One region of the Martelella mangrovi genome, then DNA from elsewhere that is predicted to be linked to it. Evidence: predicted binding sites of a transcription regulator. Region 1 holds the regulator's gene; the other holds the start of a gene.
What was found. The regulator PhoB, encoded in region 1, activates phosphate uptake and scavenging genes when phosphate is short. The targets are predictions, from matches to a motif close to TGTCATNNANCTGTCAT.

Region 1 (15,442 bases):
CGCGCTGGGTGCTGCGCGGCGACCGCGGCATCACCTATGACGCCGACCTGCCGGAAAATTCGACACTCGCCGAGGGTGAATGGTGGCCCGAAGGCTATGACGGCGAACCGCTGGTCTCCTTTGCCGCCGATGAAGGGCAAGAACTCGGCCTCAAACTTGGCGACACCGTCACAGTCAGCGTGCTTGGCCGCGAAATCACGGCCAGGATTGCAAGCTTTCGCTCGGTGGAATGGGAATCGCTGTCGATCAACTTCGTCATGGTGTTTTCGCCCAACACCTTCGCCGGCGCACCGCATGCCTGGCTGGCAACGCTCACCAATCCCGACGGAAGCACCGAAAAGAACGCCGAAATTTTGGGCGCTGTGACCAGAACCTTCCCGACGGTCACCACGATCGAGGTGCGCGCTGCTTTGGAGATTGCCGGAGAACTCGTCGGCCAGCTTGCCACCGCCATCCGCGCAGCCGCCGCCATTGCGCTGATTGCCTCGGTAATGGTGCTGGCAGGTGCGCTTGCGGCCGGAAACCGCAGGCGCGGCCATGACGCGGTGATCATGAAGACACTCGGCGCCACCCGCCCGGCGCTGATCCGCGCCTTCGTCTATGAATACCTGATCCTCGGCGCCATGACCGGCATCTTCGCGCTCGTCGCCGGCTCGGCTGCCGCCTGGTATGCGCTGACACAGATCATGATGCTGCCGTTCGCGCTGCTGGCCCCGGTCGCGCTTGCCACCGTTGGCGGCGCCATCGTGGTCACCGTCGCCATCGGCCTGTTCGGCACATGGCACCTTCTGGGCCAGAAGCCTGCGCTTTATCTGCGGGAGTTATGACGAGGATAAAACAGCCGGCGAGGGCATTGGTGACGGCTGCCAGCCCGTTGACGCCCCTCTCCTCTGTGTCATCCTCGGGCTTGACCCGAGGATCCAGAGCGACACGACGTGACGTAGTGAAAGAGTTCTTTGTTTCAAAGACTTGAACGAAATGGATGCTCGGATCCAGTCCGAGCATGACGCCGTGGGATGGATGACCGACTACCTCAAAAAGCCTGTCGGTATTCCTGCGCGGCTATCTGTCGCGGCGCAGGGTTTCCATCAGTTCTTCGTTGCGGCGGTCGGCGTGATAATTCTGCACCGCGAAAAGCGCCCACAAAGCCGCGACCGGCCAGCCGATCAGCGTGAGCTGGAGGATCAGGCAGATAATGCCTGAAATCGGCTTGCCGATGGTGAAAAACGAAAGCCACGGCAGAATGACGGCAATGAAATAACGCATGAAAGTGTCCTCTCTTTGAGCCTGTCCTGCGCATCAAGGGGCCGGACGATTTTCTGCTACATGGTGCAGGCGCCGTCGTTTTTGGAGATGCGAGGCCCGATTCTTACGAAATTTTGAGGAACGCCTGTCGCTTTTCGGGCCACCATGCCTTGTATCCTATTGCCGAACCTATCATATTATCGTCAGGCTTGCTGGAGCCCCCCAGCGGCGCCTGGGTTTTGCGTATGCCGCATTTTCCCGACACCGTGATCAACGAGGGGCTTTTCTAAGAGGAAATTGATGGCTGATCTTCGTAACTATCAGAACCGCGCGCAGGCGGGAGCGCACGCGAGTGCTGAAATCGATCAGGGCCTGCGCACCTACATGCTCAACATCTACAACCTGATGGCGCTTGGCCTGGTGATTACGGGCGCACTCGCTTTCGGGCTGAGCACGCTTGCAACCACCACTGATCAGGCCGCTGCCGTTGCGCAGCTTCCCAACGGCATTCTGCTGACCAGCGTCGGCGCCGCCGTTTACGGAACGCCGCTCAAGTGGCTGATCATGTTCGCACCGCTGATCGCATTCTTCTTTCTGGCTTTCCGCGTTAACAAGATGAGCGTTTCGGCTGCGCGCACGTCCTTCTGGGTCTATGCCGCCCTGACGGGCCTGTCGCTGTCGTCGATCTTCATCATGTACACGACGGCCAGCATCGTACAGACCTTCTTCATCACCGCCGCGTCCTTCGGTGCCCTGTCGCTTTACGGCTACACCACCAAGCGCGATCTTTCGGCAATGGGCTCGTTCATGGTCATCGGCCTGTTCGGCATCCTGATTGCCATGGTGGTCAACATCTTCCTGCAGTCGAGCGCACTCAGCTTCGCTGTCTCCGTCATCGGCGTTCTCGTCTTTGCCGGCCTGACCGCCTGGGATACGCAGAAGCTCAAGGAAATGTATTATGAAGGCGACGGTGAAGTCGTTGCCGGCCGCAAGGCCGTCATGGGCGCCCTGACGCTCTACCTCGACTTCATCAACATGTTCCTGTTCCTCCTGCGTCTGCTGGGCAACCGGAACTGATATCGCAGAAATTCAATCGATCGAGGCGGCCTTCCGGGGCCGCCTTTTTCATGCCCAAACCCCTTTAGCCGGCCGCTTGCCCATGTCCATCACGATCCGCCCCGCCACATCCGACGACATCACCACCATCACCGAGATCTATGCGGAAAGCGTGTTGAACGGCACCGCCAGCTATGAGCTTGAACCGGCGGCGCCTGCCGAGATGCGCGCCCGGATGGACGCGACCATGGCCGGCGGTTTTCCCTATATAGCCGCCGTGGAGGCGGACAGTTTGCTGGGCTATGCCTATGCAGGCGCGTTTCGCACCCGCCCGGCCTATCGCTGGCTTGTGGAGGATTCCGTCTATATCGACCCCCGGGCGCGTGGCAGAGGCGTCGGCAAACTGCTGCTTCAAACCCTGGTGGAAGAATGCGAAACGCGCGGCTTCCGGCAGATGGTTGCCGTCATCGGTGGTGCAAGCCCGGCCTCGATCGCGCTGCACAGGACATGCGGTTTCACCGATGCCGGCCGGTTGACCGGTACCGGTTTCAAACACGGACAATGGCTCGACACGGTGTTCATGCAGCGCCCGCTTGGCGAAGGCAATGCCTCCGATCCGCTGCCGCTTTCGCTCTGATCCGGCCTATTTCTCGACGAGTTTCAGCTTGCGGTCGAAGACCTTGAGCACCTGACGCAGATCGTGGCCGCGTTTCAGCACCATGCCGGCGGTATTGGTGACGCTGAAGGCGCCCTGCTTGGACGCCAGTTTCGGGTTCTTCTCGATCCGGTAGAGCGGCATTTCGCCGGAGCGCTTGAAAACGGAAAAGACCGCCTTGTCCTTCATGTGATCGAGGGCGTAGTCGCGCCACTCGCCGTCGCCCACCATTCTGCCATAGACCCAGAGGATCGCGTCGAGTTCACGCCGGTGGAATGTGACGGGCAATGGCTCGGCCTTCTGGCCGGGTCTGAACTGGGCGATTTCGACGACATTGCTGCCGTCCGTCTCTTGCTTGCGTTGCGTATCCGGCTTTTGCACCATGCTTTCCCGCCTCGCATCCTGATTACAGATAAATGACAGTCTGCCCGCTTCAGCGAGAATTGCAAGGGCGCGCTTTCACCCGTTTCACCATGGCGGGCCAATAATTTGTTAACCCAAACGGCTTATCAATTCGGCAAGGGTTTTCGATCAGTTCCAGTAGTGCGTATCCATGTGTTCAGGCATCCCAAAACCGCTGACGTCCGGTGCGTTGGAAATGCGCCCGGCCATTTCGTGCCGTGCTGACGGGCGAAAGGCGGCGGATCGATGAGCATCATCCGCAAGGACCTCGGACCAAGACCCCCTGCCCGGCTGAAATCGAAACTGTCGGTGGTACGCCCCGGCAAGACCGTGCCCGATCTTCGCCTGGAACTGAGAAGCGGCGGCGAATTTTCCATCTTCTCCGATGCTCCGGGGGAGCTGGAACACACCATGGAGCGGCTGGGCGATCAGGCCGTTGAACCAAATCCCTTCCAGACATTGCCATTTCTGACCGGTCCCTCTGGCAGGGCCGATGCACAGACGCGACTGGCGCTGATCGAAGACAGCGCCGTTGCGGCCGGGGCCGGCCATCTTGCCGCGCTGATGGGGTTTTCGGTTGCCGGCGCGAATTCACACCTTGTCGCGTCGGCAGCACCCGGTGGCTATCACGCCCCGCTGATCTCGCGCCACCGCCCGATGGCAACGCTTGACCAGCTGTTCGAAGCTCTGGCGGGCTCTCTTGCCAATCTGCCGGGCGTGATTGCCTTTCCCGGGCTTCTGGCTGACGGCGCTTTCATGCGTTCAGCGCGCGCGGTCGCTGCTGCGCGCGGGCTTGCCTTCCGGGTTGCAGGCGCATGGCGCGGCCACGCATTGTCCGGGCGGATCGACCCGACCAGCGGGCTTTCCCACGCAGACCGCGAAGCCTGGCAGGCCAATCTCGAAAAATGGGAAAACCTGCAGAAGAAGGGCAGGATCACCTACCACGTTGCCCGCAACCCCGCCGAAATTTCCGCAGCGCTAGAAGAGCTTTCACTGCTCTGCGACACCGACGAGCACACCAGCCGGTGCGCGGCATGTTTTCCCGCCGTCAGACTGCTTTCCGAGCGCGACCGGATCAGGCTGCATGCGCTTTATATTGACGGACAGATGATTGCAGCCGCGCTCCAGCCGCTTCATCGCAGCGAGGCCTGGGTCTGGCAGGTCATGGTCCGGCCCGACATGAGCGACAAGGCAATCGACGAGCAGCTGATCATGCGTCTGACGCAATGGAACCTGCGCGATGCCAATATCGCCATAACCCGTGTTGCGCCCGCAGCCGGTCCGTTTCTTGCGGAGCGGTTCTGGCCGGTGGACGAGGGTTATGCAAGCCTGCTCGTAGCATTGCGCCCCGGCATGGAGCGCGCGCTCGACAGCGTGGCCGCAACCTATGAAGACGCCGGGACGCAGTACCCCGGACATCAAACCGAATAACAGTATTGCATTGCGAAAACAGCTGGCAGCGGCTGCCATGGCCCTGACCCGGGGTCAGGAGCAGCTTTTCAGCCGCGATTCCTCGGGCCGGTTCATCAGCGCGAAAATGTCGATATTCTGAAGCAGCGGATGGAAACCATCGTCGTCGCCGGCCTCGATCAGAACGTCGAGCGGCACGACCGGCGCGACCATGGGGCCGTTCCAGCAGGCGGCATCGAGATCAACCGAAAAGCCGGGTTTGGCGCCGCCGGCCTGGCGGGCGGCCGCCATCTGCTCCTGCTGATCCCTGAGCGCCAGAGCATCGGCGGGCGAAAGCCGCAGCACCGTCAGGTGCTGACCGGGCTTGCGGAACTTTGCCACGTCGGCTTCCTCCGCAGCGGCATTCGCGCTCACCAGCGTATAATCGTGACTGATCTCGCCGGCGCCGGATTTCTGGTAAACCGTCAGTACAATCTCGTTCGTCGGCAGCTTCATCTCCTCCGGCGCCAGCACCGCAATCCTGAGCGACGCGGGATTGGCCGCGATCGGCGACGGAATGGTCGTCGGCTTGGCGCCCGACAGGAAATTGAGCGAACAGGCCGAAAGCAGGGCGAGACCGGAAGCAGCCAGGAGTGTCTTGAAGATTGGCATGGGCATGATCGGGCGGGTCACAAACATGGTTAATAATCATTCATCCTATCGGGGATAGCTTAAGGGCCGGTAAAGAGTCAGCCGCTGCTTGTGGCCGATGGCGCAACAGGCGCGGACGAAAACACGCCGTGCATGCGTCATACCCTGCTTGACATTAATAATTATTGTTTTACGATAATTTTATATTGTAATATAAGAGGCACTTCGATGACCCCGACCAACTCTCCCGCCCTTTCGCGGCTATGCGGCCGCATGAAAACCCTGACCCGGATCATTCAGGCCGGGCTTGTGGCCGGCCTGGCCTACGCCGGCTGGACGGCCCTTGCCGGGCAGGACAGGATTTCGGCCTTTCTGACGGATGCGCTCGACCTCTCCGTTGCCGCAACGCTCACACCGGCGACGGGACTGGCGCTTGCCGCCCTTACGGTGATGTTCGCCGGGCTGGCGTTTTTCGGGCTGCAGACCGTCTGGCAATTGTTCGACCGGCTTCAACACGAAACGCCATTTTCCCATGCGGTTGCCGCACTTTTGCGTCGCGCTGGCCTGATTGCGCTTGCCGGCGCTGTCGCCAGCCTTTTTCTCACACCCGTGGCGACACTTCTGGCGACACTCGCCAATCCGCCGGGCAGCCGCACGCTTTCAGTCGGTCTCGGCAGCGACCAACTGATGCTGTTTCTGCTCGCGGGACTTCTCTTCGTGATGGGGCATGTCATGGTGCTCGCGACATCGATGAATGAAGATTATGAGCGTTTCGTCTGACCCATGCCGATCATTGTCAATCTCGATGTCATGCTCGCCCGCCGCAAGATGCGGGCGAAAACCCTTGCCGAACATGTCGGCATCACCGAGCAGAACATCTCGCTGCTGCGCTCGGGCAAGGTCAAGGGCGTACGGTTCGAAACGCTTGAAAAGATATGCCGCGCGCTCGATTGCCAGCCCGGTGACATTCTGGAGTATCAGCCGGACGAACCCGGCTGATCCTTATCCCCGCTCGGGGTCGCAATTGCCCCGGGCGGCAGATCAAAGCCCGATTTCGTGGGCATAAGGCGGGTTGGCGCCGGCGCGGGAGACGGTGACGGCAGCGGCCTTTGCGCCCAGCGCCAGGGCATCCGCGATTGCCTCCGGCGACAGCGTTTTGACCTTCTCCTTGGTCAGCAACCCGGCGATATCGAGCGATGCCAGGATACCGGCGTCGAACGTATCGCCGGCACCGACGGTGTCGACCACTTCGACCTTTTCACTTGGCACCTCGACCTTGTGTTCGGCGGTATAGCCGATCGCCCCGTCCGCGCCGCAGGTGATGACGACAAGGCTTGCGCCGGCCGTAATCCAGTGGCGGGCCTTGTCATCGAGCGAACCTGCGAGACCGAACCAGTCCAGATCCTCGTCGGAGAATTTCACGATGTCCGATTTGGCCGCCATGCGCTCGATCCGGGCACGGTGACCCGCGGGATCGGTAATAAATGTCGGACGGATATTCGGGTCGAGCGAGATCACGCGGGCTTCGGCCTCGCGCATCAAAAGCGCTTCATAGGTGGAACCGCAGGGTTCGGGGATCAGGCTGATCGCGCCGAAATGCATGGCCGCGCAGTCTTCGCCGATTGCGGGCAGGTCATCCTCGGTAATCATCCGGCCGGCCGTATTCTCATCGTAAAAGGCATAGCTTGCCGAGCCGTTGACCAGCTTGACAAAGGCGAGCGTCGTCGGCCGGTCGGAAACGGCAACATAGGAATGATCGACCTTCGACGCGTCGAGTTTCTCGCGAATGATATCGCCCATCAGGTCGGACGATATGCCGGAGAAGAACCCGGTCGGTCGGCCAAGCCTGGAAAGCGCGACCGCCGTGTTGCACACGGCACCGCCGGCATAGGGCGCAAATGCCGGTTCACCCTTGTCGGTCTGACGCGGCAGCATATCGATCAGGGCTTCACCACAGCATAAAATCATTCTCTTCTCCCGTTTTTGTTCCCGCGCCTGTCGTCCCGGCCTAGACGATCAGTTCCTCAAGGCCGCCGCGGGCCCGCGACCATTCCATCGGATGATCGAGAAACGCGCCGACGGCATCAAGCGTTGCCTTGTCGGCCAGCTCTTCCTCGCGTGCGACCGCAAGAACGTTCTGCCATGTCGCCAGGTAATGAAGCTCAACGCACCCTTCCCGGAAACGTTTCTCGGCCTGTTCGAAAATATCATAATAGAACAGAGCCATGCCGTGTTCCACCAGTCCGCCGGCAGCGCGGATGGCATTGATGAAGTTGAACATGGAGCCGCCTGCCGTGGTCAGGTCCTCGATCACCAGAACCCGCGCCCCGGCTTCCAGATGCCCTTCGATCTGGGCGTTCTTGCCATAGCCCTTCGGCTTCTTGCGCACATAGATCATCGGCAGTTCCAGGCGATCGGCGAGGAATGCGGCAAAGGGAATGCCCGCCGTTTCACCGCCGGCGACGCAGTCGAATTTCTCGAAACCGGCATCACGCAGCACCTTGGCCGCGGCAAAATCCATCAGCGTGGAGCGGATGCGCGGATAGGAAATCAGCTGCCGGCAGTCGATATAGACCGGACTGACCAGACCGGAAGCAAGCTTGTAGGGCTCATCCGGGGAAAAATGGACGGCGCCGATTTCCCACAGCATGCGGGCCATCAGTTCGCCCATCACTGCGGGGTCGGCAAAACTTGCTCTGCTCATCTCAACAATCCTCTTTGTCTTTGCGCCGTCACGACCTTGCAGGGTGCGGGAGTGACACTCTCTTGCAAGACACAATCTGTCGGCGCACGCCGCCGCCGGGGCGGCCGTTTCCGTTCCGGCCCTGAGTTGAACTGTCGGGGCCGAAAAATCAATCGGAGCCGGTATATTTCATCATGCCGAATGGCATACCCGCCACCATAGCGGAACGCCGGATGGCCGCAATGACGGATATTAAATCGTTTAAAAAACTTTTTGCCGCTGCTCTAGACTTCCATCGAATATCCGGCTCCGCGCACGGTGCGGATCACATCCGGCATCTGCGAGAAATTGAGCGCCTTCCTCAGCCGGCCGACATGCACGTCGACGGTGCGCTCATCCACATAGATATCATGCCCCCAGACACCGTCGAGAAGCTGCGCGCGGGAAAACACCCGCCCCGGAGACGTCATCAGGAATTCCAGAAGCCGGAATTCCGTCGGGCCAAGCCGCACTTCACGCGCCTTGCGGTGAACCCGGTGGGTTTCGCGATCAAGCTCGATATCGCCGCATTTCAGCACGCTGGAGAGCACTTCCGGACGGGCGCGGCGCAGGATCGCTTTCACACGCGCCATCAGTTCCGGCGTGGAAAACGGTTTGACGACATAGTCGTCGGCGCCGATCGCAAGCCCGCGCACCCGTTCGCTCTCCTCACCGCGCGCCGTCAGCATGATGATCGGCAGGCGTTCGGTTTCCGGCCGCATTCGAAGGCGGCGACAAAGCTCGATGCCCGACACCCCCGGCAGCATCCAGTCGAGCAGAAGAAGGTCGGGGACCCGCTCCTGCAGCCGGATTTCGGCCTCATCGCCGCGCATGATGGTCTCGACCTCATAGCCTTCGGCCTCGAGATTGTAGCGCAGCAGAACGCTGAGCGCTTCCTCGTCTTCAACAACTGCTATCTTCGGCACCATTGGGCTGATATCTCCCTCGTCTCAAATGGCTTCAGACATCATCGGAACCGACGGCAGGGGAATTGTCGTCCTTCGGACGTTCTCCCTGCGGCTGGGCGCCTGTCGCGATGTAGTAAATCATCTCGGCGATGTTGGTGGCATGATCGCCGATGCGCTCGATGTTCTTGGCGCAGAACAGAAGATGCGTGCAGGTGGTGATATTGCGCGGATCTTCCATCATGTAGGTCAAAAGCTCGCGGAACAACGAGGTATAGATCGCGTCGATCTCGTCATCACGCTCGCGGATCGAACTCGCCTTGTCGGCCTGGCGCGTGGTGTAGGCATCGAGCACTTCCTTCAATTGCAGGAGCGCCAGTTCGCACAGATGCTCGATGCCGTGGGCCAGCTTGCGTGGCACGCCGGTGCCCTGCACCGAGATCACCCGTTTGGCGGTGTTCTTGGCCATATCGCCGACGCGTTCGAGGTCGGCGGCGATGCGGATGGCGCCCATGATTTCGCGCAGGTCCGCAGCCACCGGCTGGCGCCGGGCAATTGTGACGATTGCCTTCTCGCCGATCTCGCGCTCCGCTTCGTCAAGCGCCAGATCGTCGGCGATCACCTTTTCGGCAAGCTCGGTATCGGTGTTGACGAGGGCGGAGACCGATTCGCTGACCATTTCTTCGGCCAGGCCGCCCATTTCGGAAATGCGGCGCTGGAGGTATTTCAGCTCGTCATCGAATGCCGTCGAGATATGCGAGGGGGCCATGTTCTTTCCTTTCCTGGCTTGAGCGTGCGGCAGCCGCCCCTCAGCCGAAACGTCCCATGATGTAATCCTGGGTCCGCTGGTCCGCGGGATTGGTGAAAATCGTATCGGTATCGTTCTCCTCGACCATATGGCCGAGGTGGAACATCGCCGTGCGTTCGGAAACCCGCGCGGCCTGCTGCATGGAGTGCGTCACCATCACGATGGTGTAGTTCTCCCTGAGGTCGGAAATCAGCTCCTCGACGCGGGCCGTTGCGATCGGGTCGAGCGCCGAACAGGGTTCGTCCATCAGGATCACTTCCGGGCTCACCGCAATGGCGCGGGCAATGCAAAGCCGCTGCTGCTGACCGCCGGAAAGACTGGTGCCAGGCTCGTGCAGGCGATCCTTGACCTCATTGAACAGACCCGCCTTGATCAGGCTGGTCTCGACGATCTGGTCGAATTCCGTGCGGTGGCGGGCAAGACCGTGGATACGCGGCCCGTAGGCGACATTCTCGTAGATCGACTTCGGGAACGGGTTGGGATTCTGGAACACCATGCCCACGCGCGCGCGCAGTTCCACCACATCGATCCCGGAGGTGTAAACATCCTCGCCGTCGAGCGTGACCGTGCCGGTCACCCGGCAATTGTCGATCGTGTCGTTCATCCGGTTGAGCGTGCGCAGAAAGGTCGACTTGCCGCAGCCCGACGGGCCGATCAGCGCCGTGACGGCGTTCTCGCGAATGTTGAGGCTGACATCGAACAGCGCGCGCTTCTGCCCGTAATAGACGGACACCGCCTGACCGGCCATCTTGTATGTGTTTTCGCTCATCGTCTTTTTCCAAGCCTTTTTGCGGTCATATTCATCCATCGCCTACCAGCGCCTTTCGAAACGGCGGCGCAGTATCACCGCCGTGACATTCATGAAGATCAGGAATGCCAGAAGCACGATAATGGCGGCAGAGGTGCGCTCGACAAAGGCGCGTTCGGCCTCGCCCGCCCACATGTAGATCTGCACTGGAAGCGCTGTTGCCGGGTCAAGCGGGCCCGCCGGATAATCGGCCACGAAGGCGACCATGCCGATCAGAAGCAGCGGCGCGGTTTCGCCCAGCGCCTGGGCAAGACCGATGATCGTTCCCGTCAGAATTCCCGGCATGGCCAGTGGCAGGACATGATGGAACACCGCCTGCATTTTCGAAGCCCCGACCCCCAGCGCCGCCGAGCGGATCGAGGGCGGCACCGCCTTGAGAGCTGCCCGCGTCGCGATGATGATCGTCGGCAGCGTCATCAGCGTCAGCACCAGCCCGCCGACCAGCGAAGCCGAACGCGGCAGGCCGAGGAAGCCGATGAACACCGCAAGCCCCAGAAGGCCGAACACGATGGAGGGCACGGCCGCCAGATTGTTGATGTTGACCTCGATAAGGTCGGTGAACCGGTTCTTCGGCGCAAATTCCTCAAGATAAATCGCCGAGGCCACGCCGATCGGCAGTGCCAGAAGCAGGACCACGCCCATCATGTAAAGCGTGCCGACAAAGGCCACGCCGATCCCGGCGGCTTCCGGCCGGCTGGATGCGCCATGGGTGAAAAAGCCGGTGTTGAAGGACTTGTTCAGCCGTCCCTCGGCCTTCAACTCCTCCATCCACTGCAATTGCCGGTCGGAAACCCGGCGGCTTGTTTCCGGCACGGAAAGGTCGATCTGGCCCTTGTTGGCGGAATCGATATCGGCGGCAGCCAGAAGCCGTACATCGACGGTCTTTCCGATGACGGAGGGGTCTTTCAGCACCACATCGCGCAGCTCCACCCGGCTGCTGCGGGAGATCATCCGCATCGCCGCGCGCATTTCAGGGCCGTTTGCGGGATTGATGGCGAGCGTGCGGGCAAGCGCCTGGCGCACCAGTTGCGGATAATCGGCCGTCAACAGCAGCCGCGGGTTTTCATCGCGCGCGCCATCGGGATCGATCACCGAGGCTTCGAAGGTAACCGGCAGGGTGATGGTCGTCTGCTGAAACGCGGTATACCCCTTGCCGGCAACGGAAAACAAAAGCGCGCCCAGAAAGAAAATGCCCACGCAAATCGCCAACAGGCCGAAAACGCGGAAACGACGTTCGGCCGCGTTCCGGCGTTTGAGGGACTTGCGGCGCCTTGCGGCAATCGCCCGGCTTCCTCCATCCGTTCCGGTCGCGGTGCGGACTGTCTCGGTCATGCGTACTGCTCCCGGTATTTGCGCACGATATAGAGCGCATAGACATTGAGGCAGAGTGTGATCACGAACAGCGTGAGGCCAAGGGCGAAGGCCACGAGCGTCTGCGGCGTGTTGAATTCCAGATCGCCGGTCAGCTGGTTGACGATCTTGACCGTCACCGTCGTCATCGGCTCCAGCGGGCTGAACTGCAACTGCGCGGCAACGCCGGCGGCCAGAACCACGATCATGGTCTCGCCGATGGCGCGCGAAGCCGTCAACAGCAGAGCGCCGACAACACCGGGAAGCGCTGCCGGCAACACAACGCGCTTGATGGTCTCCGACTGCGTGGCGCCAAGGCCGAGCGAGCCCTTGCGCAGGCTGTCGGGAACCGCGTTGATGATATCATCGGACAGCGAGGAGACGAAGGGGATCAGCATGATGCCCATGACCACGCCCGCCGTCAGCACCGACTGCGCCTCGATGAAATTGCGATAGCTGCCGGTAAAAAGCCCGTTCAATTCTGCGGAAATGTCACGCAGCAGCGGCCCCACCGTGACAAGGGCGAAGAAGCCGTAGACGATGGTGGGAATGCCCGCCAGCACTTCAAGCAGCGGCTTGGCGATCGCGCGCAGTTTCGGCCCGGCATATTCCGACATGTAGATCGCCGCATAAAGCCCGATCGGGACGGCAACCGCCATGGCGACGATGGAAATGTAAAGCGTACCGGCAAGCAGCGGGATCAGCCCGAACTGCCCGGTTGCACCGCTCTCACCGGCGGCAGCAAAGCGCGGGTCCCAGACCGTGCCGAAAAAGAAATCGGCCGGCGGCACCTGGGAAAAGAACCGCAGGGATTCCGTCAGCATCGACAGCACGATGCCGACCGTTGTCAGGATCGCGATGGTCGAGGCGAGAACAAGGGCTGCAAGCACGGCCTGTTCGACGCGGTTGCGCGCGTGGAAAGACGGCCTGACCGCACGATAAGCAAGGCCGAGCGAGATCAGCGCCATCGCCAGCGCCGCAACGGCCATGGCCGCGCGCGATGCGGCGGAAAGCGCATTGAACCGCTCGGCCGAAGACAGCACGAAAGGCCGGGGCGAAGCGGCAAGCGGAATGCCGTTTGCAGCAAGGACAGCGCGCAGCGCGCCCGCATCCTCATCGACGCGCGCCCGGGCGTCTTCCGGCAGCTGCCGCAGGCCATAGGCCACGGAAATCACCGTATTATAGGTGAGGCTCTGGGCCGCGGCCGGCTGCTCCTGCACGCTTTCGGGAAAGTCGCTGCGGATCTGTGCGCCGATGACCAGCGGACTGACCACCATCCACACCGCCATCAACAGCACGGCCGGAACGATTGCAGCCATTGCCACGAAGCTTGCATGGTGGGCCGGCCGCGAATTCAGCCGTTTCAGGCTTTCTCCGGCAAGCGCATAAGCCTTGGCTCTTGCCGAGAAATAACCGGCAATACCAAGCCCGGCCACAATCGCCAGTATGATCAAAAAGACATGCATTATGTCGTTCCAGACCGTCCGGGATTTCCGGACCCTTGTTTCCGGCGGTCCTCAAAAACATGGACACAGCCGGGTGTTTTATTCCGTCTTCGGCAGCGCCTGCCCTAATCTTCAGGCGAAACCGTTGCTTCCTCGAATGCGGCAAGAACCGCCGCGCGCTGTTCCTCCGATGCCGGCACAAGGCCATATTCGGCAAGCGGCCCGTATGGACCGGCCATGGCGTCCGACAGGAAAAAGGCAACATATTCCCGCAACCCCGGAATGGCCCCGACATGCGCCATCTTGACGTAGAAGAACAGCGGCCGCGATACCGGATATTCGCCCGACCCCACGGTTTTAACCGAGGGCGTGACACCGGAAATCGTCGCCACATTCAGCTTGTCGGCATTGTTGTCGTAAAAGGACAGGCCGAAGACCCCGAGACCGGTCCGGTCGGCCACCACCCGGGCGAGCGTCTCCGTATAGTCGCCGTCGATCCCCGGCGCCCGCCCGTCCCTGCGCACGGCGATACATTTGTTTTCGCCCTGTTTTTCGCCAAAGGTCTCCGTCAGAAAAGGCAGCGCGCCGGCTTCCGCGCAGCCGACGGCCAGCACCTTTTCCTCGAAGACTTCGCGCGTGCCGTGCTTTTCTCCGGGAATATAAGCCTTGATTTCGGTGTCCGGCAACGCGGGATCGATCTCGGACCAGCGGGTATAGGGGTTTTTCACCAGCGCGCCGTCAATCACCAGTTCGGCGGCAAGCGCCCGGTAGAGATCAAGCGGCGTCAGCGCCATCTGCGGCATGGATGCATCGGTGGCAAAGACAATGCCGTCATAGCCGAAAACCACTTCCGCGATCTCGGTGACACCGTTTTTCGCGCAGTTTTCAACCTCACCCGGCCGGATCGGCCGCGACGCATTGGCGATATCGATGGTGCGCGGGCCGACACCCCGGCAAAATTCCTTCAGACCGGCGGAAGAGCCGCCGGATTCCACCACCGGCGTCTTGTAGTCGGGATAGATCTCGCCAAAGGTCTCGGCAACGATCTTGGCATAAGGCAGGACGGTCGATGAACCGGCGATCTGGATCTGGTCACGCGCCTCGGCCGGCCCGATGGCGAGAAGCACAGCGGAAAGCACAACAGCCGGCAGAATGAAAAACTTCATGGCGCATCCCTTGCGGGTTACATGCCCGCACCGTTTCAATCGATGCCCGGGCGGGGCCGCCACGAACCGGCGGCATTGATCTGGCCCGGTTTTATGTCATTTTTGATTCAGTTTTATGACAGTACAAATTATTGTTTTTTATATCATATTTTAAACAGTCAGAAACGGACGGTAAAGGTCGTTCCCTTGCCGACGGCAGACTTGACCACCAGACGCGAGCGATGGCGGCTGAGGATGTGTTTCACGATCGCAAGCCCCAGCCCGGTGCCCTTCTTCGAGCGGCTGTCGGCCACCGAAACCCGGTAGAAGCGTTCCGTCAGGCGCGGCACGTGTTCGGCGGGAATGCCCGGACCATAGTCAACGACGGAGACTTCCGCCGCCCCGTCTTCCCGCGCCTTGAGATAAACGTCGACCCGGCCACCCTCGGCACCGTATTTGCAGGCATTTTCGATCAGGTTCTCGAACACTTCCAGCAATTCGTCATTGTCGCCGTTCACCGTGACCTGTTGTTCCGGCAGGAAAAGATTGATCGCGACGTTCAGGTCCTCGGCAAGCGGCAGCAAGCCGTCACGCACATGTTCAAGCAGCGTATTGAGCGTGACCTGCTGCTCCGGCGAAAGATGGGCCTTGGCCTCCAGACGCGACAGCGACATCAGGTCATCGACAAGCCGGCTCATGCGGGTCGCCTGATCGAGCATGATCGGCAGAAAGCGCTCCTGCGCCTTGGTATCGTTTTTCGCCGGGCCCTGCAGGGTTTCGATATAGCCGCGCAGCGAGGCAAGCGGCGTGCGCAGCTCATGGCTGGCATTGGCGACGAAGTCGGAGCGCATGCGATCGATC
Region 2 (15,442 bases), on a different contig from region 1:
GGGAACCCGTTTCCTCATTCTTCTGCCGCGCCATGCCCGGGCGGCAAGCGAAGCCGTTGCCGCGCCTAAGGATCACAGGGGCCAGCCGATTGCCGCGGCCTTCTCCGAGGGCAATGAAAGCGACAACGAGGCGCCGCGCGAGGAGGATATGGACCTGACGGGCCAGTCCGCCGTGGTGCTGCTGGTGGAAGACGAGGATGCGGTACGCCGCTCGGGCAAGCGCATGCTGGAAATGCGCGGATTCACCGTGCATGAGGCCGATACCGGCGTGCACGCGCTGAAGATCCTCGAAAGACTGGAAGGCGCAGTCGATATCGTCGTCTCCGACGTTGTCATGCCGGAAATGGACGGACCGACGCTGCTGCGCGAGGCGCGTGGGCAATATCCCGATTTGAAGTTCATCTTCGTTTCCGGCTATGCCGACGACGCGTTCGCCAAGAACCTGCCCGACGACGCCAAATTCGGTTTCCTGCCGAAGCCGTACAATCTCAAGCAGCTGGTTGCTGCCGTCTGGGACATGCTGCGTGAGGGGTGATGTGGTCAGTCGGCCCTAGAGCGTTTCAGACTGAAATGGAAACAGTTCTGTTTGCCCAAACCGGTCATTCCACGCGAAGAAGTCCGCGCGGCATAGCCATAGCTATGGCGAAGGGCTTCGACAAAGTGGATGGCCGGTTTCGGCAAACCCTGAAGGGCGGCATGAATTTGCGCCATTACCGGCGGTCTTCGACTTGGACATAGCTAGGGCTATGCCCAGCGCCAAAGCCCTTGGTCTTGGCGCAAATTCCTTGCCGCAGAACGATTCCATTTCAGTCTGAAATGCTCTAGCCGGCTCGGATTATTGACAAACCCCGCAAGCAACCACGGTTTCGCCTCCTTCCCCGCCGTCATACCGGCTCAAGGCCGGTATGACGAACGAACGAGGGGGTGAGCTTTGTCAGTAGTCTGAGGGGCGGGAAAATATTCCGCCCCCGGGGGTTCCCGTAAAGCGCGATTTTTCTGATCACAGAACAATCCGATAAAGCGCAAATCCGTTCTCGCCGTCGCCGGCGGTTTCGATCTTCGCGCCCTTCACATCGGCAATGTATTCCGCCGCGCGCGGGCCGGTTTCGAACACGGCTGTGGTGCCGGGCATCGGGGCGAAGGTCCAGTTGAAATCGGCCGACGGGTTGATGGTGCCCTGGTCGACGATATAGCGGACGATCACGTCGCGGTTGGTATCCGGACCGACGAAGACGATGACGTCGCTGTCGATATCCGGAAAATTGCCGCCACCGCCGGCGCGGTAGTTGTTGGTCGCCACCACGAATTGCTGTTCGGGATCGATGGGTTTGCCGTCGAAGGCAAGATCGACGATGCGGTGCGAATCCGGGCTGGCAAGCGAGCCGTCCTTGGCATAGCGCGCCGGTTTCGACAGGTCGATCTTGTAGGTCACGCCGTCAATGACGTCGAAATTGTAGGACGGAAAATCAGGATTGAGGAGCGGCGCATCCGTGGCGCCGGGTTCGACCTGATTGAACATGCCGGCCGACATTTCCAGCCACTCCCTGACCTGCGCGCCGTTGATGAGAACCGCGCGGGCGGTGTTGGGGTAAAGATAGAGGTCGGCAACGTTCTTGATGGCGATGTCGCCGGCGGGGACTTCGGTATAATAATCCGGGCCGCCGCGACCGCCGGCCTTGAAGGGCGCGGCGGCTGAAAGGACCGGGAAATCCTTGTATTCGCCGTCTTTCAGCATGTCCTTGGTGTACCAGGTCTGCGCGCGTGACACGATCTGCACAGAGGGGTCGTCGGCCACCAATGCGAAATAGGATTGCAACGGCGCGGATGTCTTGCCGACCGGGGTGCGGACATAGTCCAGCGTGGCGTCGTGATCGGCCTTGACGGCGGAAACCACGGCGGGGGCGGATTCGACATCGGCCACCACCTTGCGGTCTTCCGTGCGGTGATAGATCGGACGGGCCTCGGTGGTGAAGTCGACAATCTTCCAGCTGTTGCCGTCCTTTTCCAGAAGCAGGTCGATAAGGCCCATATGGGAGCCCCAGAAGCCGCCCATGGCGGCCGGTTTGCCCTGCAGCGTGCCCTTGACCGGGTCGACGCCGGCAATGCCCTGAAAATCGGTCGGGCCGGGGAAGACAAGGTGCTGGTGACCGGTAAAGACGGCATCGATGCCATCAACACCGGCAAGATAAAGCGAGGCATTTTCCATCAGTTCCGCCGGGCCGGAGCCGTCTATGCCGGAATGGGAGAGCGCGATAATGATATCCGCGCCGTCTTCCTTCATCACTGGAACCCAAGCTTCGGCCGCTTCGACGATATCGCGGGTATTGGCCTTGCCGGAAAGGTTCTTTTCGTCCCAGACCATGATCTGCGGCGGCACGAAGCCGATGAAGCCGACCTTGACCGGGCTCGTATTGCCGGCGCCGTCGGTAATCATCTTCTCCTTGATCATGTAGGGTTTGAAGAACAGGTCGTCCTGTGTCGGATCGTTCGCAAGGGCGCCCTTTGTCAGATTGGCGCAGACATAGGGGAAATTCGCGCCGCCCGTGACCTTGAACATGAAGTCGAGGCCGTAATTGAATTCGTGATTGCCGAGCGTGCCGATCTCGTAGCCGAGCACATTCATGGCCTTGATGACGGGGTGGATATCGCCGTCATTCATGCCGCGCTCATAGGCAACGTAATCGCCCATCGGATTGCCCTGCAGAAAGTCGCCATTGTCGATCAGCATCGAATTGGTCGATTCGGCGCGAATGGCATCGATGATCGAGGCGGTGCGGGCAAGGCCCATCGTGTCGTTGGGGCGGTCGGCATAATAGTCATACGGAAGCACGTTGACGTGGATGTCCGTGGTTTCCATCAGCCGCAGATGCGCCTGATTACCGGTGGCGTTGGCGGCAAAGGGGTGGAGAACGATCAGCGCCGATGTTGCGGACATGCCGGCCAGAAGAGCGCGGCGCGAGATCAGGGACGACAGTACGGGCGTGGACATGAAGGCTCCGGGGTTCGTCGTTTGCAGGGAAATGCTGGAACACGTTCATCGCTTCGCACCGTCATGTGACAGGCGGTTGACATCGGGCGTGAAAGCGCACCAACCTTATGCCGATTTACGGAAACAATAGGCAGGCTATTCGCAGGCATGCCGGCCGTCAATACGGGAGGGAAGTTTGGTTACCAGTTTCACGATCCGAAATGCGGCCCGCGAGGATGTGCCGGATATGGTGCGGCTGATCAACATTGCCGGCCATCGCCTGCCGCTGTGGTGCTGGGGGCAGCTTGAGGGCGGGGCCGAAGATCCCTGGCAGGCCGGCCGCGAAAGTGCCGCCCGCGAAGATAGCGCGATCTCCTGGACCAAGGGCACGGTCGCGACACTCGGCTCCGATGTCGCTGCGCTGATGATTGCCTATCCGCTTGCCGACACGGCGCCGGGCTATGGCTGCGAAATCGATCATCCGGTCATGAGCCCGCTGCGCGACCTGAAACGGCAGGCCGAAGGAACGTTCCACATTCACGTTCTGGCGGCCTATGCGGAATATCGCGGGCGCGGGCTCGGTTCCTTCCTGCTCGACAAGGCGGACCGGCTTTCCGAAACCAACGATATCAGCCTGATCGTCTCTGAAGCCAATGCGCCGGCCCGGCGTTTTTACGAACGCCTCGGCTTTGTCGAGAAGGCGCGGCAGGCGCTGGTGACAGCGCCCGACTGGCAGGCCGATGGCGACAACTGGTTACTGATGATCAAGCCGGCGGCGTGACGAAGGCTTCGTCGACATCGACATTGAGGCGCTCGATGATCGGCCGAAGCGCGAAGGATGAATTGATCTGCACCACATGCGGCAGGGCGGAAAGCCAGTCGCGGTGGATGCGCTCATAATCTTTCAGGTCCTTGGCCGCCACACGCATTACATAGTCATATTCGCCGGAGACCATGTAGCAGACGATAATGTTCGGGCAGCGCCTGACGGCCTCCTCGAATTCGGAAAGCGTGCGGGCGAACTGACCGGACAGCGAGATGTGGACAAGCGCCGTCATCTTGTATCCGAGCGCCTCGGGGGAAATCTTGGCGGTGTAGCCCTCGATCACGCCGCTCTTTTCTAGAAGGTCGAGCCTGCGTGAGCATGCCGATGGTGATAGACCTACGGTTTCCGCTAATTCGGCATTGGTGATGCGGCCATTGTTCTGAAGCGCCTTCATGATTGCACGATCGATATCGTCCAGGTCCAATTTTCGAACTCCCTGCGAATTTTATTGTTCTTCTTCGAACAATAATCTGTTTTTTCAGTGAAGAAAACCGTTTCCCGCAAGGAAATTCTGTTGCGGGCTGGACAGGGTTTCGGAAGCGGACTGGCAGGGGCATGAGACCCGAAACCGCAATAAGATACTATTTCGTTATATCTAAAATCTTGTAACCGGCTTCTCTTCGATCTATATTTCGATATATCGAAAACATGATCGAAAGGACGCTGACATGCACGGACATTCTGGCAGGCATCACGATTGGTGCGATTGTGACGTGCGGGCGCTGTTCGCAATGGGGCGGGGGCCCGGACGCGGGCCGGGGCGTGGACCCGGTCGGGGTGGTGGTCACGGCTTTGGTGGCGATGATGGCGGCGGCCGTATCGGCCGGTTCCTCGGCCATGGCCGTATGCGCTTTCTGGTATTGCAGTTGATTGCCGATGAACCGCGCCACGGTTACGAGATCATCAAGGCAATCGAGGAGTTGAGCGGCGGTTTCTACTCACCCAGCCCGGGCGTCATCTATCCGACGCTCTCCTATCTCGAGGATGGCGGCTATGTGATCGCCACGGTCGAGGGCAACAAGAAATCCTACGCGATTACCGAAAGCGGCCGGGCCTATCTCGATGAGCAGGCGCCGGAGGCGGCGATGGCGCTCAAGGCGCTGCAGGCCGTGGCGGAGCGGCTGAGCGCCCGGCAGATGAAGCGCGAGCGCGCCCGCGGCGGCGATAACCTGCCGCGCAGCGTGGAGGCGGCATTTCTCAATCTGCGTGAGGTGATTGATCGGCGGCTGGAACAGGATGCGGGCGCAAGCGCTACGATTGTTGCCGAACTTCTGGGACTTGCCGAAAAAATGGAAAATGCCGGAACGCCGGATGACGGTACGGCGCCGGCTGAGCACTGACCGCATAAAACAACCCGTCCGCCGCCGAAGACCGGAGCGGGCGGGTTTCATCCGATTGCCGGACGTTGCTAAAGCTTGCGGGTGAAGGCCAGCAACTCGGCATCCGAAAGCGGAGTGATTTCGCTTTCGTAGGTCGATACCGGCGAAAAGCCGAATTGCTGGTAAAGCTGCAGCGCGCGCGGATGGTCGAGGCTGTTGGTGGCGGTGATGATCTTTTCGGGCTTGTCGGCCCACATCGCCTTCAGCCCCTGAAGCAGGAACCATTTGCCGACACCGAGGCCAAGCGCGCGTTCGAACAGGCCGAAATGAATGAGTTCGGTGATCCCGCCATCCTGTTGCTGATACTCGTAAAAGCCGGCCGGCGCGCCCTCCAGATAAAACACGGTGATGGTGGTGCGCTCATTGTGGACGTTGGCGGAAAGTTCCTCATCGCTCATGCGGATACGGTCGACCCATTCCCAGCGGGTTCCGACCTGACGGTATAAGAACCGGTAGAAGGGCAGCGGTATCTGCGGAACGCGCATCAGCGCAAGATGCAGGTTGGACGGCGCAATGATGTGTGCCTTTGGCGGCGCCGTCATCTCCAGTTCCGTGACATGGACGCTGAGCGGTGTCTGCTGCTGGTTTTCCATCGTGCTCACGCCTTCCCGGTCACAATCTCTGTATCATCGCGGCCGCCCCATTGTGACCAGGAGCCATCGTAGAGGCTGTTATCCGTATGGCCAAGGCTTTCCAGCGCAAGGGTGATGATGGCCGCTGTTACGCCGGACCCGCAACTGGTCACCACCGGCTGGTCCAGATCGATCCCGGCTTCGGTAAACATTGCCCTCAATTCATCGTTGGAGCGGAACCGTCCGTTTTCAGAAAACGCCGTTGCGGGCAGGTTTTTCGCACCCGGCATATGGCCGGAACGCATGCCGGGGCGGGGCTCGGGCTCGATCGCCTCGAAACGTCCCGCGCCGCGGGCGTCGGCGATCTGGCTTTTGCCCGACGCGACAACTTCGCGCATCGCCTCGAAGGAGGTCACCCTGTGGGCCTGAAAATCCGGGGTGAAAGTGGCGGGCTGCGGTGCCGGAACGATGGTTTCAACCGGGTGGCCTTCAGCCTTCCAGCCGTCGAAGCCGCCATTCAGCACATAGACATCGCCGGCTCCCATGATTTTCAGCATCCACCAGACGCGGGGTGCTGCAAAGATGCCGGGCCCGTCATAGACCACGATCGTGTCTGTTTCGCTGATGCCGCGCTTGCCCATTTCGGCCGCGAAGAATTCGGGAGCGGGCAGAGAGTGCGGCAGACCGGTGGTGGTATCGGCGAGCGCGTCCTGATCGAAGAACACCGCGCCGGGAATATGGCCTTCGGCATATTCCGCCTTGCCGTCGCGATTATGGGCGGGCAGATACCACGAGGCGTCGATGACGGAAAATCCGGCGCGGTTCAGGCGCCCGGCCACCCATTCCGGCGAAACAATATACCGGCTTTCAGCACTCATCTTGCTCAAACTCCTTGAAAAAACTGATAGGCTTACGCGGTGAAGCGAATACGAAAACGGCGGTTTTCACGGCCCTTTTTCTCGACCTTGCCGATGTGGACGGGGCCGACCTCGGCGGTGCTTCGCACGTGTGTTCCCCCGCAGGGCTGACTGTCGACCGACGAGCCCGCGCCGATGCACACAAGCGAGACACGGCCCATGCCGATGGGCGGGCGGACATTCTTCGATTTGACGATATCCGGATTGGCGGCGAGTTCCGCGTCGGTGATCCACTGGACATAGATCGGATGGTCTTCGGCCACGAGCTTCATCATCGCGTCGCTGACCACCTGTTTGTCGACGGTTTCGCTCATGTCGAAATCGACGCGCGATTCGTCCTCGCCGACGGAGGCGCCGGTGATCGGGTAGGGACAGACGACGGAAAGCAGATGGCATGCGGTGTGCATGCGCATCAGCTTCAGCCGGCGCGGCCAGTCGATTTCAAGAGACAGTGTTTCGCCGGGATGCGGCGGGGTTTCGCCTTCGGCCAGCACATGCAGGATGACATCCTTGCCTTCGCCGTGGCGGGTAACGCCAAGCGCAAGCGTCGAACCATCGGCGCGCCGGGCAATACCGGTGTCGCCCGGCTGGCCGCCGGACGTTGCATAGAAACAGGTTCTGTCCGTTTCGAATGTGCCGTCATCATGCACCGCCGTGACAACCGCATCGCATCTGGCAAGGTAGAAGTTGTCACGGAACAGGGCATCAACAGGCATGGGTCACTTTCTATTCGAACGGTACGGCGATCTCCGTTGTCGCCGTCAGCCATTCCGGCACAGGCAGGCCTTTGTCCTTCAGGAAGGAAGGGTTGTAGAGCTTCGACTGATACCGGTTTCCATAATCACAAAGTACCGTGACAATGGTGTGGCCGGGGCCGAGTTCGCGCGCAAGCCGGATGGCGCCGGCTATATTGATGCCCGATGAACCGCCCAGGCACAAGCCCTCTTGGGTCACCAGATCGAATATCAGCGGCAGGGCCTCGCTGTCGGCAATGCGATAGGCGAAATCGGGTGTGAACCCGTCGAGATTGGCGGTGATGCGGCCCTGGCCGATACCTTCGGTAATCGAGCCGCCTTCGCTCTTGAGTTCGCCATTGCTGTAGAATTCGTAGAGGGCGGCGCCTTCCGGATCGGCAATGCCGATCTTGATGTCACGGTTCTTCGCCTTCAGCCCCATGGCGGTGCCGGCAAGGGTGCCGCCCGAGCCGACGGCGCAGATGAAACCGTCGACCTTGCCGTCGGTGTCGCGCCAGATCTCTTCCGCCGTGGTCTCGATATGGGCATCGCGGTTGGCGGTATTGTCGAACTGATTGGCCCAGATTGCGCCGTTCGGCTCGCTCTTTGCCAGTTGCGCGGCCAGCCGTCCGGAGAGTTTTACGTAGTTGTTCGGATCGCGATAGGGCTTGGCCGGCACTTCGACCAGCTTGGCGCCGAGGAGCCGCAGCGCGTCCTTCTTTTCCTCCGCCTGGGTTTCGGGAATGACGATCACGCTCTTGTAGCCGAGCGCATTGGCGACCATGGTCAGCCCGATGCCGGTATTGCCGGCCGTACCCTCGACAATGGTGCCGCCGGGCGCAATCAGGCCGCGCCGTTCGGCGTCGCGGATGATGTAGAGTGCGGCGCGATCTTTCACCGACTGGCCGGGGTTTAAAAACTCCGCCTTGCCGTAGATGGTGCAGCCCGTGGCCTCGGAAGCCGCCCTGAGTTTGACCAGCGGTGTGTTGCCGATGAGGTCGATGACCGAGTCTGATGTCGTCATGGTCGAAAATCCTTGCATTTTTGCGTCCCAGAAACGCCTTTGGCGGGATTCAGGCAAGGTATGCGATTGCCCGTTTTAAAGCATTTGCGCAAACCCATTTCAGTCCTTGATCTTCTCGAAGGCGGCAAGCGCGCGGTTGCGGGCTTTCTTGTGGTCGACCAGAGGCTTTGGATAGTCTTTGCCCAGCGTCACGCCGGCGGCATCGAGCACATCGCGCGGTGCATCGAAGGGAGCGTGGATATGTTTTGCCGGCATGTCTTCAAGCTCCGGTACATAGCGGCGGACATAATCGCCCTGCGGATCGAACTTGTTGCCCTGAAGCACCGGATTGAAGATCCGGAAAAACGGTGAGGCGTCGGCGCCCGAGCCTGCCACCCACTGCCAGTTGGCCGGGTTGGACGCCGGGTCGGCATCGACAAGCGTGTCGCGGAACCATGCCTCTCCCTTGCGCCAGTCGATCATCAGATCCTTGATCAGGAAGGAGGCGACAATCATGCGCACCCGGTTGTGCATCGTGCCTTCCTGCCAGAGCTGCCGCATGCCGGCATCGACGATCGGATAGCCGGTGCGGCCGCGCGTCCACGCGTCGAAGGCTTCGTCATTGTCCTGCCAGGCAAAGCCGTCGAACCGGCTGTTCCAGTTTTCGGTGCGCAGATCGGGGGCGTGAAACAGCAGGTGATAGCAGAAATCCCGCCAGACCAGCTCCTGCAGGAATTTTTTCCTGTTTTCCGACGACAGGTCTTTGGCGCGCCCCACCCGGTGCCAGATGGTGGCCGGTGAAATCTCGCCAAGTGCGAGGTGCGGGGACAGCATCGAGGTTGCCTCGATATCCGGCCGGTCGCGCGATGATGCGTAGTGTTCGGCGATGGCGTCAATGAACCGGTCGAGCTGGCGGTTCGCCGCGGCCTCGCCGGGCGTCCAGATATCGTCAAAGCCGGCGGCCCAGTCCGGTTTTCCGCTATAAAGCTTCCAGTCTTCAAGCCGCTCGCTCTGCGGTTTTGTATCGGGCGCTGTCAGCCTGTCGGGCGCATCCTGCGGATCGGCAATTCGCGGGTCGGCGGAAAAAGCCTTCCAGAAGGGGGTATAGACCTTGTAGGGGCCACCGGATTTGGTTTCGAATTTCGACGGCTCGTGCAGGATCCGGCCGGCAAAGCTCTGCGCATCGATGCCGTCATCGCGCAGCTTTTGCTTCAGTGCTTTATCGGTGCGCATGCCGTCGGGCGTGTAGCGCCGGTTCCAGTAAACGGTTTCGGCGCCGGTCTCCTCGATCAGGTCGGCAATGATCGTCCCGGGTTTTCCGCTTTTGAGCACAAGGCCGGTGCCGAGTTCATCATAGGCCTCGCCAAGGCGGGCAAGCGAGCGTTCCAGCCACCAGGCCTGGGCGCCGCCCAGTGCGCCGGCCAGGTCATCCTCGCGGATATAAAGCGGGATCACCGGGCGGTCGCCCTTGGCCGCGGCCATCAGCGCGGCATTGTCGTTGATGCGGAGGTCCTGACGGATCCAGTAGATCGCGGGTGTCTTGTTCGGCATGATATCCTGTCACGGCAATGAATGACCATGATGTAGGGCAGGCCCGTGCAGGAGAAAAGGCCGGTGGAGGCTAAACGGATGCCAAGATGCTAATCCTGCAGCGCGTAACGCATCGAGCGCATGATCAGAACGGCAGATGCACAACCGGCATCCATCACCTTGTCCGGATGGGCAAAGGGCAGGGGATCGTTGTCGGTCGCCGGCTCGGAGCCTGCAAGGGCTGCATCGGCTGCCGCGGTCAGACAGTCGGCCATATGGCGGCCATTGTCCCGTGCGGCCTCATAGGCTTTGAGTGCGGGCTTCCAGGCGTCCACCATGTTCTTGTGCGGCGCGTTTGCCTGACCATGGTCGATGATGCCGCTGGCCATGGCGGCAAAGGCCCGGTCGAAATCATCCTCGCTGATGACGTGGCTTCCCGGAAGGCGGCTGCCGGCCCGCCGGAAGGCGGAGGCGTAGAGCCGGGCAGAGGCGGAATCGATTTTCAGAAAGGTTTCGGCGGCCATGTCGAAGACGCGGGCGGGCGTGACCGATGACGGATCGAGCGCTGCCAGCTGATGTTCCATGGCAATGAATGCCGAGGAAATGACTTCCCCGTGGTCGCCGTCGCCGGAAATCGTGTCCAGCCTGCTCAGCCAGAGACTGTTGCGGGAAACCGCTGCCGCGATTTCCGAAAACATACCAATGATCTCAAATGAAGTTATATCGTCCATGTTCGGTTTACACCGCTGAAAACTGATGATGCGCCTGCTGTTTCAGACGCTGAAAAAAGGTAATTCGAAAAACGCCAAACTATCGTTCTTTTATAGACCAGAATTTTACATTTGCGAAGGTGCAGCGGGGCTGTTTTTGCCCGCTGTCATATTCGATTTCCCGGTTTTCTGACGTTTGTCAGGAACGGCCTGGCACCGCTCCGGTTCACTCGACGAACTCCACCGTGACGCCCGGGCTGACCATTGCGGCCAGTTCCTGTGCATCCCAGTTTGTCAGGCGCACGCAGCCATGGCTGGAGGTCTTGCCGATCTTGGCGGGATCGGGCGTACCGTGAATGCCATAGCTGGGTTTTGAAAGCGCGATCCAGACATTGCCCACAGGTCCGTTCGGCCCCGGATTGATGGTCAGGACCCGGTCATTGTCGCCCTGCTTGAAGTTTTTCGACGGGTTGTAGGTATAGTTGGGATCCAGCGCCACCCGCTCGACCGTGACGGTGCCCGACGGAGACGGGGTGTCCGTCGACCCGATGGTGGCCGGATAGGCGGCAACCAGAGCGCCTGCCTCGTCATAGGCGAAAAGCTGCTTGAGGCTTTTATCGGCGATGATGCGGGTAACGGCGCCTTTCTGCTTTCCGCCCGGGTTGACCACCTTGATCACCGTTCCGGGGCGGGAGAAATCGGCGTCGGGATTAAGCGCCTTCAGAAAGCCTTCATCCATATGGAATTTTTCCGCAAGCATCTCCGAAACCGAGGTGTAGGAAAGCGCCGGAAGCTCGGCCTTGCGGCCATAATCGGAGGGAATGCTGGCGACATACGGGCCGGCAGCGTCCTCAGCGGTAATGGTGTAGTTTTTCACCGGCAGTCCGCCTTCCAGCGACAGCGATTGCAGGATGGTTTCGCTGTCGGCGTCAGCATCAAGCTGGCGGCCGCTCTTTTCGGCGTAGGCGTCCAGCGCCTTGCGGACATTATTGCCCATCAGCCCGTCAATCACGCCCGGTGAAAGGCCGTTGCGGTCCAGAAACACCTGAAGCGCCACGACATTCATGTCCGGTTTTGCATTGGCCTGCGCCCTTGCCGGAGCCCTGTCGGGTTCGGGGGCGGCTGGCGCGGGGATGTCCGGGGGCGGCGGAAAGCCATAGCTCTCGGACGGGGTTTCGTTCCAGCCGCGCGGCGGGTTGTTGTACCGGTCAGGCCGGTTTGCAAAGCGATCACCGTTCCAGCCCCGGTCATTGCGGTGCCAGCCACGCTCGGCCAGGCTTGCCGGACCACCACGGTTTTCCCGGAGGCTGCGATATTCCCGGGCCGACATTTCGGTGGCCACAAGGTTGCCGGACCGGTCGAGCAGGATCGGCCTGCCCTCGGCGTCGGTGCCCATGACCACGCTGCCATATTCGGGGATGTAGTCGAGCTGGCGTCCGTCCGGGGCGACCAGAAAAATCTGCCGACCGTTCTTGTAAAGCGGCTCGTGGGCCGCAGCCGGTTCCGTCACCGGCAGGAGCGCCAGGGCGAAAACAAATGGGATCGTGTAAAATCTTGCTTTTTTCATGGTTTCAACGCATTGCTGCTGTCATCGGCGAGCGCTTGCGCCTGGCCTCGGTTCGTTTGATTTTCGCTTCTACGGAATGAACGTTCGCTGAACACATCAGTTTCAAATAACAGCAGACTTGGTTAACAAAATGATCGAATTCGCTGCCAGAAGCGGCCCTTGCGTTTTTCTTGATCCGACCTCGGTCATGGATATTGCCGGCTGTGTTGTCGCCGGTGTCGATATCGCTCCCAAACGGGCGATCCCCGATGATGGCGATCCACGGATCGATCACTCGCTCGAAGGGTTTCTTTTTACCTGCGGACCGGATCACATTCGCCACCCCGAACCGGTCGAGGGCGATGAAAACCGGTTTTTCCCGCTGCACGGCTCCGTTTCCGGCAATGCCGCTGCGGTGAAATCGCTGGAAATCAGCGCTCTGGGAGCGGAATGCGTCTGCCATATCCCCGTCAGGACCGCCAATGGCGGCGACATGCTGATCGAGCGCGTCTGGACGCTTGACGGTGCCACCGGTGCGCTTGAACTGACCGATACCGTGGTCAACACATCGGACACGCCGCTGCCGGTGATGATGATGTATCATATCAATTTCGGCGCCATGCACCTTGATGACGGCGTTCGGCTCACAAGCGAATCGCTGCCCGAAAAATCTCTGCCCTGGCATTTCGGGGAGGGCGATCACGGCCTTTTCTGCGTGCCGGCCGTGGCCGATGACGATGGCTGGTCGAAAACGCGGTTCGGGCCGATTGCGGCCCTTGGCGGGTTGTCGTTCAATCTCGAGGTCGATACCGATACACTGCCGTTTCTGCAGATCTGGCGCAATCAGGAAGCGCCGGCCCATATCGTCGGCATCGAGCCGGCCTCCCATCGCGCGGCAAGCCGGAAGCAACTGGCCGAGGATGGAGAACTGACGCTGCTTGCCCCCGGTGAAACGCGCAAATTTCGTTTGCGTATCCGCTTTTCATGAGCATTGGCGACCTTGCAATGTCAAACGGCTCGCTTACCTTGCTGCCAAAATGCGAAGGAGAACCGGAATGAACATCCGTCCGATCGATGATTTTTATGCCGTCAGCGAGCAGATCACGCCCGAAGACATCGCCGATATCAAGGCGCAGGGCTTCAAATCCATTGTCTGCCACCGGCCCGATGGCGAGGAAGCCGGTCAGCCGGCCTTTGCCGATGTCGCGGCGGCGGCCGAAAAGGAAGGGCTTTATGTCGCTCATGTGCCGGTCGGCGGCATGGGGCTGACGCCCGATGCGGTCACCGGCATGGTGGATGCGCTCGACGATCTGGAAAAACCTGTGCTCGGCTATTGCCGCTCGGGCGCCCGTTCGACCCGGATTTACGAAGAGGCCAAGCGTCTGCGCGGCTGAGGTTTCTTGTTGAATGAAATTGGAAAGAACCGAAACATGACTGTAAAACGTATTGAAGTTGGCCCGCTGATGACCGGTGCCGTTGTGCATGGCAACACCGTTTACCTTTCCGGCCAGACCGGTGCCGGTGCCACCGTTGCCGAGCAGGCAAAGGATTGCCTCGCCAAGGTTGATGCGCTTCTGGCCGCTGCCGGCAGCGACAAGTCGAAACTGCTGCAGACGCTGATATACCTGAAGGATATGGGCGATTTCGCCGAGATGAATGCGGTGTGGAAGGACTGGATCGATCCGGCCAACCCGCCTGCACGCGCCACCAGCCAGGCGGCACTTGCCACGCCGGACTTTCTGGTCGAGTTCACGGTCACTGCCGCGCTGGACTGATTTTTGGTCTTTTGGGTAGGATCAACGGCCTCCGGCGAAACAGTCGCGGAGGCCGTTTGCTTTTGAGAGGGGAATTGATGGCAGGGGCGAAGAGGCTGCGGAATATGAGGATGCGGGTGTCTGCGGCTCTTCTGTGCCTGGCGGCTGGCCTGTCGGCGACGCCGGCGCTGGCGGGGCGAACCGAGGCGCTTCTGGCCGTCAGCTGGCAGCCAGCCTTTTGCGAGGGGCAGCCGGACAGGCCGGAATGCCGCAGCCAGAGCGAAGACCGGTTCGATGCCCGCCGCTTTTCACTCCATGGTCTCTGGCCCATGGGGGACAATTATTGCGCAGTCGATAAAAGCCTGCGCGATATGGATGCGGCCGGAGACTGGCTGGATTTACCCGCACTCGACCTTGAAACAGGCACACGGGCAGCGCTTGAGACGGTGATGCCCGGTACGCAGTCCGGGCTTCAGCGCCATGAATGGATCAAGCACGGCACCTGCAGCGGGATGACGGCAGAGGCCTATTACGCCCGTTCGCTCGCTCTGCTGGAGGATCTGAACGCCTCGGCGGTGGCCGATCTGGTTGCTGAAAATCTCGGCACCTATCTGTCCGCCGATGCCATCACGGCCGCCTTCGACACGGCTTTCGGGCCCGATGCTGCCCGGCGCGTCAAAATGAAATGCCGGAGAGATGGCGACAGAACGCTGATTACCGAACTGACGATCGGGCTTGGCGCAGGTTACGGGCAGGACAGATCGCTCGCTGACCTCATCCAGTCCGCCGGCGGCACGTCGTTCGGCTGCGCCGGCGGTATCGTCGATCCCGCAGGTTTCGACTAGCGACGATCAGAGCGTGCGGGTCTGGGCGCGGGCGTCAGCTTCCTTGTCGTGGCTCTGGTTTCTGGTCTGTATCGAGCGTTCGCGCGGCTTGAGGCCGTTGCGCACGCGGTTGATGCCTTCCACGCCGAGCGCGATATTGCCGGCGGTGGCGATTTCCTCGCGCAGATAGACAGTCCCCGTCAGCCGCGCCTCGTCGCCGGAGACCGCAACCTGCACTTCGGTTGCATCCACCAGGCCGGAGGCTGCCAGTTCTGTGGCGATTGCGTCTTCCTTGCGGGCGCTTTCCTGCCAGTCTTCGGTGTTTTCCACCGTGGTGCCGAAGAAAGCTGCTTTTTTCTGAACCATTGTCGCGTCCTTTCCTCTTTGTCGTTTTTCTGCTCACGTGAGGACAAAACGTATGGCGGCGGCGATTGTTCAATCTGTGGCGCGAACGTGGTTTTGGCGGGGCAGGCAAAACCGTCAAATATCGGCAGGCGCATTGTTAAAACGTCGTGTTTCGCCTAAATAGCGCCCCAGGACACGATAAGCATTTCAAAATCAGGATTACGCGGCATATGGCACGTCAGTTCATTTATCACATGGCAGGCCTCAACAAGGCCTATGGCAACAAGAAGGTACTCGAGAACATTCACCTGTCCTTCTACCCGGACGCCAAGAT

Region 2: ABID12_RS06515 (bifunctional 2',3'-cyclic-nucleotide 2'-phosphodiesterase/3'-nucleotidase) is a predicted target of PhoB. The motif match lies at 3,055-3,071, and genes of this name have one in related genera.

The regions. Positions count from the first base shown of each region.
Region 1 covers NZ_JBEPLY010000004.1:19,089-34,530, forward strand. Annotated here, with positions in the region: gene ABID12_RS06950 (ABC transporter permease) at 1-827, shown strand, start outside; gene ABID12_RS06955 (YqaE/Pmp3 family membrane protein) at 1,063-1,266, opposite strand; gene ABID12_RS06960 (Bax inhibitor-1/YccA family protein) at 1,546-2,322, shown strand; gene ABID12_RS06965 (GNAT family N-acetyltransferase) at 2,405-2,938, shown strand; gene ABID12_RS06970 (DUF2794 domain-containing protein) at 2,945-3,340, opposite strand; gene ABID12_RS06975 (GNAT family N-acetyltransferase) at 3,605-4,789, shown strand; gene ABID12_RS06980 (hypothetical protein) at 4,844-5,446, opposite strand; gene ABID12_RS06985 (DUF2975 domain-containing protein) at 5,627-6,178, shown strand; gene ABID12_RS06990 (helix-turn-helix domain-containing protein) at 6,182-6,397, shown strand; gene ABID12_RS06995 (carbohydrate kinase family protein) at 6,440-7,366, opposite strand; gene ABID12_RS07000 (orotate phosphoribosyltransferase) at 7,407-8,102, opposite strand; gene phoB (phosphate regulon transcriptional regulator PhoB) at 8,366-9,049, opposite strand; gene phoU (phosphate signaling complex protein PhoU) at 9,081-9,794, opposite strand; gene pstB (phosphate ABC transporter ATP-binding protein PstB) at 9,835-10,641, opposite strand; gene pstA (phosphate ABC transporter permease PstA) at 10,645-11,973, opposite strand; gene pstC (phosphate ABC transporter permease subunit PstC) at 11,970-13,457, opposite strand; gene ABID12_RS07030 (substrate-binding domain-containing protein) at 13,562-14,602, opposite strand; gene phoR (phosphate regulon sensor histidine kinase PhoR) at 14,761-15,442, opposite strand, start outside.
Region 2 covers NZ_JBEPLY010000003.1:396,656-412,097, forward strand. Annotated here, with positions in the region: gene cckA (cell cycle histidine kinase CckA) at 1-535, shown strand, start outside; gene ABID12_RS06515 (bifunctional 2',3'-cyclic-nucleotide 2'-phosphodiesterase/3'-nucleotidase) at 1,001-2,989, opposite strand; gene ABID12_RS06520 (GNAT family N-acetyltransferase) at 3,165-3,749, shown strand; gene ABID12_RS06525 (Lrp/AsnC family transcriptional regulator) at 3,733-4,218, opposite strand; gene ABID12_RS06530 (PadR family transcriptional regulator) at 4,463-5,134, shown strand; gene ABID12_RS06535 (GNAT family N-acetyltransferase) at 5,203-5,766, opposite strand; gene sseA (3-mercaptopyruvate sulfurtransferase) at 5,772-6,623, opposite strand; gene ABID12_RS06545 (alanyl-tRNA editing protein) at 6,656-7,378, opposite strand; gene ABID12_RS06550 (cysteine synthase A) at 7,389-8,420, opposite strand; gene ABID12_RS06555 (cryptochrome/photolyase family protein) at 8,520-9,950, opposite strand; gene ABID12_RS06560 (DAK2 domain-containing protein) at 10,040-10,660, opposite strand; gene ABID12_RS06565 (L,D-transpeptidase) at 10,866-12,206, opposite strand; gene ABID12_RS06570 (DUF4432 family protein) at 12,337-13,173, shown strand; gene ABID12_RS06575 (protein tyrosine phosphatase family protein) at 13,241-13,579, shown strand; gene ABID12_RS06580 (RidA family protein) at 13,616-13,960, shown strand; gene ABID12_RS06585 (ribonuclease T2 family protein) at 14,056-14,784, shown strand; gene ABID12_RS06590 (BON domain-containing protein) at 14,791-15,129, opposite strand; gene ettA (energy-dependent translational throttle protein EttA) at 15,339-15,442, shown strand, end outside.